Regions from separate parts of the Amycolatopsis sp. NPDC114505 genome, predicted to be linked through region 2. Evidence: riboswitches for the same ligand, from Rfam matches in the RefSeq annotation. Region 2 holds a riboswitch; each other region holds the start of a gene.

Region 1 (3,795 bases), on a different contig from region 2:
GCTGCTGGCCCGGCCGATGTCGGTCGTGCTGGCGATGCTGCCGTTCCGGCTGCCGTGGCGGGAACAGGCGTTCCTGTCGTGGGCGGGCCTGCGCGGCGCGGTGCCGATCGTGCTCGCCATGATCCCGCTGTCGCAGGGGGTGCCGGGCGCGCAACGGCTGGTCGACGCGGTGTTCGTGCTGGTCATCGTGCTGACGCTGGTCCAGGGCGCGACGCTCGGGCCGCTCGGGCGCTGGCTCGGGCTGGCGAAGAGCTCCGAGGCGCACGAGATCGAAGTCGACTCCGCGCCGCTGGACGAGCTGGGCGCCGAGCTGCTGCAGGTCCGCATCCAGCCGGGGTCGAAGCTGCACGGCGTGTACCTGTCTGAGCTGCGGCTGCCGGTCGGCGCGACGGTCAGCCTGGTCGTGCGCGAAGGCGCCGGCTTCACGCCGCAGAAGACCAGCCGGCTCCAGGAGCTCGACCAGCTGCTGGTGGTCACCACGAGCGGCGTCCGCGACGACGTCGAGCGACGGCTCCGCGCGGTGGACCGGGCCGGCCGCCTGGCCCGCTGGAAGGGCGAGTCGGGCCGTTAACCAGTGCCGATGTCCGGCGCTTGTCCCACAAAAATCTCACACGATCTTCCCTTCGTTCCCTCTTTTGGCTTACTGTGCGCTCCATTCGTTAGTTCGAATGGGTGAGTGCAGAGTCAAAGGAGTACGCAGGGTGACCAAACTTCACGTGCGTGGGGCGGCCCTCGCCGCCGCGATGACCGCGATCCTCGGGCTGGCCACCGCGCCGGCCGCGACCGCCGAAATCGCCCCGTTCCCGGCGCTCGCCCTGCCGTTCAAGGCCGGCCAGCAGGTCTACTCGGCCGGCATCCACTCCGACGACGGCAGCACCGGCGTCAAGAACGCCATCGACTTCAGCCCGGCCGACCGCACCGTGCGCGCGCCGCTGGCCGGCACCGTCCACCTGCAGCACTGCGCCGGCGGGGACTGGGTGACCCTCGACCACGCCGGCGGCTGGCGGACCGGCTACTACCACATGGAGGGCATCACGGTCACCGACGGTGAGCACGTCGAGGCCGGGGCCGAGCTCGGCTCGACCGGCAACGCGCTGCCGTGCGGGGGCAGCAGCACCGGCGCCCACGTGCACTTCACGCTCTGGACCCTGCCGGACGCCCCGGCGGCGGCGAACTGGGACGGCAAGTCGTTCGCCGAGGTCTCGACTGCCGTCGCGGCGGCCAGCGGTGAGGCCGTCGACGGCAAGACCATCGGCGGCTGGCGCTTCACCGCGGGCGCCGAGCAGTACACCGGCACGGCGACGCACCTCGCCGACAACGCCGTGACGCAGCTGCCGGGACGCTTCCGCGCGAAGCTCTGAGACCTCACGGTGTGTGAGCGCCGTCTCAGAATGCAAGTCGGGGGTTGGCCGGCGGCGGCGTTCTCGGTTACCTTCTGGCTCAGGTCATGAGTGCCAGCGTTCAGCCCCGGCTTGCTGGCCGGCAACCCTCCTTCCGCGGTGGGGTGCCCCGGGTGAAGACCGGGCCGGTCGCGTCGTGCGACGGGCAAGCGCGGGCCCCTCGCCGGGGTCCCCCGGACCGCCGAGGAGGCACCGATGACTCTCGCCATCGATCGCACCAGCACTTCGCCCGACTTCACCGGACTCGTTGTCCCGCAGGCCGTTCCGGCCGTCGCCGGGGCGTCCCTGCGGGTCCCGCTCGTCACCGGCGAAACCATCGGCTACGCCAACCTCGACCACGCCGCGAGCGCACCCTGTCTGGACGCCGTCCGCACCAAGGTCGACGAGTTCCTGCCCTGGTACGCCAGCGTCCACCGCGGCGCCGGTTTCGCGTCGCAGGTCTCCACCAAGCTCTACGAGCGCACCCGCGACGTCCTGCGCCGCTTCGTCGACGCCCGCCGGACCGACACCGTCGTCTTCACCCGCAACACCACCGACTCCTTCAACCTGCTCGCCCGCAGCCTGCCCCGGCACACCACGGTCGTCGTGTTCGACACCGAGCACCACGCCGCGCTGCTGCCGTGGCAGGGCCCGAACGTCCGGCGGATCCCGACCCCGCGCACGCGTCTCGCGGCAGTGTCCGCTGTGGACGAAGCCCTCGCGGACTCCCCGCAGGGACCGCGGTTGGTCGTCGTCACCGGAGCGTCCAATGTGACCGGTGAGCTCCTGCCGGTGGCCGAGATCGCCGCGGTGGCACGGAAGCACGGCGCTCGCATCGCGCTCGACGCCGCCCAGCTGGCCCCGCACCGCCGGATCTCGATCAAGGAGCTGGACGTCGACTACGTCGCCCTGTCCGGCCACAAGCTGTACGCCCCCTTCGGCGCGGGCGCGCTGATCGGCCGCGCCGACTGGCTGCGCGCCGCCAAGCCGTACCTCGCCGGCGGCGGCGCGACCAAGCTCGTCACCGAGGACGCGGTGGTCTGGAACACCGGGCCCGAGCGCCACGAAGCGGGCTCGCCCAACACCGTCGGCGTGTACGCGCTCGGCGTCGCCTGCGAGACGCTCAGCGAGAACTGGGACGCCGTCGTGGCGCACGAGCAGGCCCTGCTCACCCGGCTGCGCAAGGGTCTCGAGGCCATCCCGGGCTGCGCCGAGCTGCGGCTGTTCGACGCGCCGGTCGACCGCGTCGGCACGCTCAGCTTCGTCCTCGACGGCTTCGACCCCGGCTGGGTGGCCGCGGTGCTGTCGGCCGAGTACGGCATCGGCGTGCGCGACGGCGCTTTCTGCGCCCACATCGCGGCCAAGCGGCTCATCGGCGTCACCGGCGGCGACGGGCGGCAGGCGATCCGCGTCAGCCTCGGCCTGGGCAGCACCGAGGAGCACGTCGACCGCGTCGTGCTGGCGCTGCGCCAGATCGTCGCGCGCGGGGCGCGCTGGGAGTACGCGAAGGTGGACGGCCGCTGGGCCCCGGCCGGCGACCCGCGGGAGCTGCCGCCGTTCTGCTGAGCGTTAGCCTGGGCCGATGGGGAGGCACGGGGTTCCGTTGGCGTTGCTGGGTTTCGCCGAGCTGGTCCTGGTGACGGTCGAGCTGGTGCACCGCTCGGCCGTGACCGCGGACCTGGCGGCGCACTTCCCGGCCGGGCCGGGCGGGCCGTCCTACGACAGCATCTTCGGGTTCACCGTCGAAGACCACGGTGGCGGGCAGCAGTTCTTGAGCATCGCCGACACCGTCCTGGCCTACGGCGGCAGCGGACCGGCCTGGCAGTGGACGCTCATCGCGGCGTTCGCCGCCGTGGTGGCGTGCTACGCCCGGCGGTGGGGAGCGAAGGTGACCGCCCTCGCGACCGCCGGCGTCGTGCTCGCCGTGCCCCTGCTGGACCTGCTGGCCTTCAGCTGGTTCGACCTCGGCGCGCCCACCCGCGGCCCGCTGCTCGCGACGCTCGGCCTGGCCGTGGTCGCCTGGTACGAACGCAGTCTCCCGGTGCTCGCGGTGGCGGTGCTCGCCGGCGGGGTGGCCGTCGCCGTGGCGGACCTGCCGGGCGTGGTGATCTCGGCCGCCGTCCTGCTGGCGGGCGCTATCCTGCCCCGATGGGGGATGGACGACGACTCTGGTTCCCGTTGGCGGCGCTGGGGTTCGCCCAGCTCGTGATGGCGGTGGTCGCGCTGGTCCCGGCCGCCCCGGTGACCGGCGAGTTCGTGAACATGCGCGGCTACCGGATGACGCAGGAGCTCCACGACCTGGGAACCGGTGCGATCGGCGGCACCGGGCTCGCGGACGGCGCCCGGTCCACGGCGAATGCCTTCGCGGTGGACGTGGTGCCCCCGGCGGCCCTCGGCTGGACGGCCGGCCTCGCCT
Region 2 (3,795 bases):
CAGCGACAAGGCCTGGAACACGGTCACCAGCTCGTGGTAACCGTCTTCGCGCAGGTCGTCGACCGCCAGGTGCAGGTTGACCTTGGCCGGGACCCGGACGGTGACTGGGGGCGGAACTACGGCGAGCACCCGACCAGCCTACGTGGCCGCGAAAACGCCCCGATGCGACGTGCGCATCGGGGCGTTTACGGCGTTCGGGTCAAGCTGCCGCGACACCCTGGGGGCCGCGCGCGGTGTGCGTCACGTGGCCGCCGCGCTCGGCGACCCACGCCAGTGCCGCGTCGGCCCGCTCGCCGCGGACGCCGAGGCGGAACCGGCCGACCGGGGTGTCGCCGATCCGGGTCAGGCCGCCGCCGATCGTGGCGAACTCGACGTCGAACCGGCCCGCGGCCTCGGGCAGCAGCGCGCCGACCGAAGCGAAACCGATCAGCACGACGTCGGCCGAGCGGTCGTAGCGGGCGATCTGGGCGCGGGTGGTCTCGATGGCGGGCAGCAGCGCCTGCGCGGTGCGGCTGGCCGGGTTCGAGACCAGGTCGAGGACAGTGCCGCGCTCGACGACCGTGCCGTCTTCGAGCACCGCGACGTCGTCGCAGACCCGGCGGACCACGCCGGCGTCCGGGGTCGTGACCACGACGGTGGTGCCCAGCTCGGCGCGGGCGCGGTCGAGCACGGTGAGCACCGCGCCGGCCTCCTCCGGGTCGATGCCGGCGGTCGGGTCGTCGGCGAGCAGCACCGCCGGCGCCGCGGCCAGTGCCTTCGCGACCGCGACGCGGCGGAGCTGACCCTCGGTCAGCTCACCGGGACGCTGCGTCGCGCGCTGCGTCAGGCCGACGAGGTCGAGCAGCGAGCCGACCCGGCTGCGGCGCTGCGGGCCGTCGACGCCGAGCTGCTCGAGCGGGGAGGCGATGTTGCCGGCGATCGTGCGCTCGGCGATCAGCTCCGGTTTCGTCGAGACGACGCCGAGCTGGCGGCGGATTTCGCGCAGCCGGCGGCCGTCGAGGGTGCCGGTGTTGAGGCCGTCGAGGCGGACGACGCCGCGGTCGGGCCGCTCCTGCAGCGCGATGCAGCGGGCGAGGACGGACTTGCCGGACCCGGCCGGGCCGACCACGCCGAACAGCGAGCCGGCCTGGACCTCGACGCTCACGTCGTGCAGGGCGACGACCGAGTTTCCGTTGGTGGCAAAGGTTTTGGACAAGTTTTCGACGGTGATCACGAAGGCTCCAGAAAACGGGGTGCGCGCAGCGCGCGGCACCCGGCCGCAGGCGAAGTCCGTCCTTTGAGGACGGTGCATGAAGAAGAGGTGGACCGGCTACGACAAGCTCAGTGGGAGCGTCGACATGCGGTCACGGAGCGGCGGCCTTCGTCGACTACGCGACGCCTGGTCAGGAGCAGGGGGCGAGCTACCCTCTTCATCGGAAACGGCCTCCATCGGTCCTGGCGGTAGCACCTTCCCCGCGGGGGGTGGTTGCTGCGACTTCGGCGAGCCAGGTCTCTCAGTCGCTCGGGATGGACACTTCCGAGTAAAGCCGATCCCGGCGAGCGAAAGCAAGCCTGTTGGCCCAGATCACACGAGTGGAGGTGTCCGAATCGCGAGATCGCACGTCAAGAGGCGTATTTTCGCCGGACCCCGTTGACTTCCACTGTGGACGTGCTAACGCGCGGCGGCGAGCCTCGCGAAGTCGTGCACGTTCAGCTGTTCACCGCGGGTCTTCGGGTCGATCCCGGCGGCCGTGAGCAGCTCCCCGGCCCGCTCGGCCGAGCCGGCCCAGCCCGCCAACGCGGCGCGGAGCGTCTTCCTGCGCTGTGAGAAAGCGGCGTCCACGAGGCCGAAGAGCCGATCGCGGTCGTCCGACGCCGGAGCGTCACCGCGTTCGAAGGCGACGAGCGCGGAGTCGACGTTCGGCACCGGCCAGAACACCGAGCGCGGCACGGCGCCGACCTTGCGCGCGGGGCCGTACCAGGCGAGCTTGACGCTCGGCACGCCGTAGATCCGGCTGCCGGGGCCCGCCGCCATCCGGTCGGCGACCTCGGTCTGGACCATGACGAGGCCGGACGTGAGCGACGGCACCTCGGCGAGCAGGTGCAGCACGACCGGGACGGCGACGTTGTAGGGCAGGTTCGCGACGAGCGCGGTCGGCCGCGGCAGCTGGTCGTCGGTGATCCGCAGCGCGTCGGCCGTGACGACCTGGAGTCGTTCGGAGACCTCGGACCCCCGCTCGGCGACGGTCTTGGGCAGCCGTTCGGCGAGCTTGGGATCGATCTCGACGGCGACGACGCGCGCACCGGTGGCGAGCAGCCCGAGGGTCAGCGACCCGAGCCCGGGCCCGACCTCGAGGACGACGTCGTCCGGGCCGACGTCCGCCAGCTCGACGATCCGCCGGACGGTGTTGGGATCGTGCACGAAGTTCTGCCCGAGCTTCTTGGTCGGCCGCACGTCCAGCTCGGCCGCCAGCCCGCGGATCTCGGCAGGTCCCAACAGTTCAACCACCGCTGGAGCTTACCGATGGGGCATCACGCGTGACTGGGCAGGCATCACGCGTGATTGGGGGGGCATCACGCGTGATGCCCGCCTGATCACGCGTGATGCCCCTCGGGACACGCGTGATGCCTTTCCGCGCACGCGAAACGGCCCCCACCTCGTCGAGGTGAGGGCCGCTCGAAAAGCGTGTCAGGCCTTCTTGCCGCAGACCGGCCAAGCGCTGTAGCTGCCGCCACGGCCGGCCTTGACCTTCTCCGCGATCGCGATCTGCTGCTCGCGCGAAGCCTGGTTCGGGAGCGCCGCGTACTCGTCGCCGCCGTAGGCGTCCCACGTGCGCTTGTCGAACTGGAGGCCGCCGTAGTAGCCGTTGCCGGTGTTGATGGCCCAGTTGCCGCCCGACTCGCACTGCGCGATGCGGTCCCACGCGGAGCCGTCGCCGATCGCCGGGGTCGGGGCCTGCTTGGTGCCGACGTGGATGATCTTCGGCTTCGGCTGGGTGATGACCTGCTCGGAGATGCTCTCGCGGGAGACCTCTTTGCCGTTCTTCTGCGTGACCTTGTAGGTCACCATCTTCTCGCCGGGCGTGCCCGGGTCCTCGACCGAGGTCTTGCCCTTGACGAGGTCCGGGTCGTCGACCTTCTGCTCGGGCGGGGCGATGTCTTCCTTCTGGACGACCGTCGAGACGCCGGTGCGGCTGATGTGCACCTCGGCGCCGTCGGTCAGCTTGACGTCCAGACCGCCCTCGGCCTGGTCCTCCGGGCCCAGGGTGAGCTTGTACTCGCCCAGGAACTCCTTCGTGGTGACCGCGGTCGTGGTGACCTTCTTCGGCGCGTTGGCGCCGTCGTAGAGCGTGAGGTTCTTGAGGGTCTTGATCTCGACGGTGGCGCCCTGCAGGGGCAGCTCGCCGTCCTTCGGCATCGACATCCACGTGCCGGGCTTGTCCACCCCGGCCATGCCGAGCTGGCCGAGCGCGTCGCCGAGGTGGGTCGCGCGGACCCAGGAGGTGTGCTCCGCGCCGTCGACGATCATCTTCAGCTGACGGCCGCGCTCGAGCTTGATGACACCGCCGTCGCCGACCTCCGCCTGCGGGGACGGGGAGAGCGAGTCGTGCGCGCCGACGGACAGGCCCGCGTCCTCCAGCACTTCGCCGACGGTGTCGCCGAACGAGTGCACGGTGGTCTGCTGGCCGTCGACGTCGACGGTGATGCTCTTGTTCATCGCCAGCGCGGCCGCGCCGCCGCCGGCGATGCTGATCATGACGCCGAGGACGGCGCCCTTGAGGAAGCGGCGCTTCCAGATCTTGGTGGTCTCGCGCA
Region 3 (3,795 bases), on a different contig from region 2:
GCTCCAGCGCGTAGCCCGGGTCGGCCGCCACGCCCTTGACCTCGGCGTTCAGCCTCGCCACCACGCGCATCGCCGTCGCCAGGCCGTCCTGGTTCCAGCCGCGGACCTGGCCCTGCGCCTTGCGGATCTTCCACGGCGGCATGCCCAGCTCGCCCGCCAGCTGGTTCGGGTTGCCCCGGCCCGCGCCGGAGACCCGCGCGATCGTGCGGACCGCGTCGGCCAGTGCGTCCGCGACCAGGACGTGCGGGACGCCCAGCTGCATCGCCCAGCGCAGCGACTCCAGTGCCGCCGAGCGATCGCCGCTCACGGCCTTCTCCGCGACCGCGAACCCGGTCACGTCCGCGCGCCCGCGGTGGTAGCGGCGGACCGCTTCGGCGTCGACGGACCCACCGGCGTCCGCCACCAGCTGCGTCGCCGCCGAGGAGAGTTCCCGCAGGTCGGAGCCGACGGCGTCGATCAGCGCGGCGACTCCGGCCGGGTCGATCTTGCCGCCCGCACGGCGCACCTCGTGCCGCACGAACTGCTCGCGCTCGGCCGGCTTGGTCATCTTCGGGCACTCCGTGACCTCGGCGCCGGCCTTCTTCAGCACCGCCGGGAGCGTCTTGCCCGCCTTGCTGCGCCCGCCGCCGGTGTGCACGACGACCAGCACGACGCCGTCCGCCGGGTCCTTCAGGTAGGACGCCACGGCGTCGGCCAGCTCCTGCGAGATGTCCTGCCCCGACTCCAGGACGATCACGCGACCCTCGCTGAACAGCGACGGGCTGACGAGTTCGGCCAGCTCGGGGGCTGTGAGATCGGACACCCGGACCCGGGTCAGCTCGGCCGTGGCGTCGAGCGCGCGCGCCGCGGCGAGCGTCTCGCGGACGGCGCGCTCGATCAGCAGTTCTTCCTCACCCAGGACCAGGTGCAGCGGGGCCGGGGCGGTGGCTTGGGCGGTCACGGGAGGATCCTCTCACTTGCGGTGTCGTGCGCCCGCTCCGGTGATGTCGAGCGGCCGGCATGGCACGGCCCGAGCGCCATGTCGTACGGTGTCCTCGAGGCGGCGCGCAGTTTGGCGCGCACCGACAACCGAATACCGCTCATCCAGAGGGGCAGAGGGAACGGCCCGACGAAGCCCCGGCAACCGGCGTACAGCCCGTCATCCCGCATTCGCGGGGTAGCTGACGACCACGGTGCCAATTCCGGCCCGCTTCGGCGGGGCAGATGAGGAAGGAACCTCGCGATGACCGCCACCCTCGGAACGACCTCCACCACGAAGACCCCGGATCTCGGTCCCGCCGTCGAGCTGGTGTCGAAGGAAGAGGGCCACCGGCAGCCGCTCGCGCCGGAGTTCGTCTCCGCCGAGGACTTTTCGCCGCTCGAGGTCGCTTACGACTTCGGCCGCGTCCGCCGCGAAGACATCGAAGCCGGCCCCAAGAACATCTGGCGCTACAAGAAGCTCCTTCCGGTTCCGTCGAACATCGAAGAGATCCCGAACACCGAGCCCGGCGCGACCCGGCTGATCCGCGCCGACCGCCTGGCCAAGGAGCTCGGCCTCAAGCGCCTGTGGGTCAAGGACGACACCGGCAACCCGACGCACTCGTTCAAGGACCGCGTCGTCGCCGTCGCGCTGGCCGCGGCCCGCGAGTTCGGCTTCGAGGTGCTCGCCTGTCCGTCGACCGGCAACCTGGCCAACGCGACGGCCGCCGCCGCGGCCCGCGCCGGCTGGCGGTCGGTCGTGCTGATCCCGAAGACCCTCGAGCGCGCCAAGATCCTCACCACCGCGGTCTACGACGGCGACCTGATCGCCGTCGACGGCAACTACGACGACGTCAACCGCCTCGCCACCGAGCTCGCCGGCGAGCACCCGAAGTGGGCGTTCGTGAACGTGAACGTCCGGCCGTACTACTCGGAAGGCTCGAAGACGCTGGCCTTCGAGGTCGCCGAGCAGCTGGGCTGGCGCATCCCGCCGCAGATCGTCGTGCCGATCGCCTCCGGTTCGCAGCTGACCAAGGTGGACAAGGGTTTCCGCGAGCTGGGCCAGCTCGGTCTCGTGGACGCCAGCCCGTACAAGGTGTTCGGCGCGCAGGCGACCGGCTGCTCGCCGGTGTCGGCCGCCTTCCGCGCCGGCCAGGACGTGGTCCAGCCCGTGAAGCCGGACACGATCGCCAAGTCGCTGGCGATCGGCAACCCGGCCGACGGCCCCTACGTGCTCGACATCGTCAACCGCACCGGCGGCGCGATCGAGGACGTCACCGACGAAGAGGTCGTCGAAGGCATCCGGCTGCTGGCCCGCACCGAAGGCATCTTCACCGAGACCGCCGGCGGGGTCACCGTCGCGACGGCGAAGAAGCTGATCGAGACGGGCAAGCTGGACCCGGACGCCGAGACGGTCCTCCTGATCACCGGCGACGGCCTCAAGACCCTCGACGCGGTCGAGAACCACATCGGCCCGAAGGCGACCGTGGCGGCTTCCGCCAAGGCCGTGAACGAGGCGCTCGGCTACTGACGCTCACCGCCGGGGCGGGCCACGCGGCTCGCCCCGGCGCGCTACCGCCGGCCCGGCCGGGTCGCCGACCACGGCCGTATCACCATCCACATCGGTCCGGGTCACCAATGCTCCCAACGCTTTCAGGCTGTCCATTGTGGACTTGTTCGGGTGCCCGTAGGTGTTGCCGGCGCCCACGCTGACCAACGCCACCCGCGGCGCCACCGCCGCGAGGAACGACGGCAGCGAGTAACGCGAACCGTGGTGAGGAACCTTCAACACCTCCGCCTTCAGGTCGTCGCCGTCGGCCAGCAGGTCGGCCTGGGCCGCCAGCTCGACGTCACCGGTCAGGAGTACCCGGCCGGCCGGGCTTCGCGCTCGCAAGACCACCGAGCTGTTGTTGATCGTCGTGCCGTCCTGCTGCCCGGCCGAGCGCTCCGGCACGTAGCGCGGGCCGAGCACGTCGAGCGACAGCCCGGGCCACGCCAGCCGCTCCCCCGGGCTCAGCTCCACCAGCGGCACGCCCTGCCGCTTCGCCTCCGCGGCGACCTGCCGCCACGCCCACTCCGGCGCCCGCCCCGGGCCGACGGCGATCCCGCCGACCGCCCGGCCGTCGAAGACCGACGCCAGCCCGCCGATGTGGTCGGCGTGCAGGTGGCTCAGCACCAGCAGCGGGATCCGGTCGACCGCCAGCCGGTGCAGGCACTCGTCCACCGGCCCCGGCTCGGGTCCGGTGTCCACGACGACCGCGCGTCCCGGCTCGGCGGTCGCCAGCACGACCGCGTCGCCCTGCCCGACGTCGCACTCGACCATCGCCCAGTTCCGCGGTGGCCACGCCGGCGCGAGCACCCGGACCGGCACGAAGATCAGCAGCGCGCCGACGACCAGCACCGCCAGCACCAGCCGCACCCGCCGGCGCCGGGCGGCCAGCACCAGCACCACCAGGACCGCGGCGGCTAGCAGCCCACCCGACCAGCCGCCGGGCCAGGCGACAACCGCGCCGGGAGCCCGCGCGCCCTGACGCGCCACGGTGATCAGCCACCGGGCCTCCGGGTCGGCCAGGTGCACCAGGACCTTCCCGGCGCCCGGCCACCAGGGACCGAGCACCGTCGCCAGCAGGCCGAGCACCGTCACCGGAGCCACCACGGGCGCGGCGAGGACGTTGGCCAGCACCGAAACCAGGCTCACCGACCCCGCCATGCCCGCGATGACCGGCGCCGTCACGAGGAAGGCGGCCAGCGGAATCGCCAGCCCGTCGGCGAACCCCGGCGGGACGCCGCGACGGGCCAGCGCAGCGGCCCAGCGTGGCGCGACGAGCACCAGCCCGG

The links. Region 2 has a riboswitch for S-adenosylmethionine ahead of ACZ7OU_RS12265 (methionine ABC transporter ATP-binding protein). Riboswitches for the same ligand answer to the same signal wherever they lie in the genome.
Region 1: linked by a shared signal. The riboswitch ahead of ACZ7OU_RS39350 (aminotransferase class V-fold PLP-dependent enzyme) and the one ahead of ACZ7OU_RS12265 (methionine ABC transporter ATP-binding protein) in region 2 are both predicted to bind S-adenosylmethionine.
Region 3: linked by a shared signal. The riboswitch ahead of thrC (threonine synthase) and the one ahead of ACZ7OU_RS12265 (methionine ABC transporter ATP-binding protein) in region 2 are both predicted to bind S-adenosylmethionine.

The regions. Positions count from the first base shown of each region.
Region 1 is NZ_JBVKDV010000004.1:240,631-244,425, reverse strand. It holds gene ACZ7OU_RS39360 (potassium/proton antiporter) at 1-571, shown strand, start outside; gene ACZ7OU_RS39355 (M23 family metallopeptidase) at 702-1,361, shown strand; SAM riboswitch class IV at 1,444-1,558, shown strand; gene ACZ7OU_RS39350 (aminotransferase class V-fold PLP-dependent enzyme) at 1,596-2,945, shown strand; gene ACZ7OU_RS39345 (hypothetical protein) at 2,962-3,588, shown strand; gene ACZ7OU_RS39340 (hypothetical protein) at 3,528-3,795, shown strand, end outside.
Region 2 is NZ_JBVKDV010000001.1:2,447,874-2,451,668, reverse strand. It holds gene ACZ7OU_RS12270 (4-(cytidine 5'-diphospho)-2-C-methyl-D-erythritol kinase) at 1-129, opposite strand, end outside; gene ACZ7OU_RS12265 (methionine ABC transporter ATP-binding protein) at 200-1,213, opposite strand; SAM riboswitch class I at 1,407-1,513, opposite strand; gene rsmA (16S rRNA (adenine(1518)-N(6)/adenine(1519)-N(6))-dimethyltransferase RsmA) at 1,652-2,488, opposite strand; gene ACZ7OU_RS12255 (transglycosylase family protein) at 2,669-3,795, opposite strand, start outside.
Region 3 is NZ_JBVKDV010000004.1:831,042-834,836, forward strand. It holds gene holA (DNA polymerase III subunit delta) at 1-940, opposite strand, end outside; SAM riboswitch class I at 1,077-1,210, shown strand; gene thrC (threonine synthase) at 1,223-2,488, shown strand; gene ACZ7OU_RS41685 (ComEC/Rec2 family competence protein) at 2,492-3,795, opposite strand, start outside.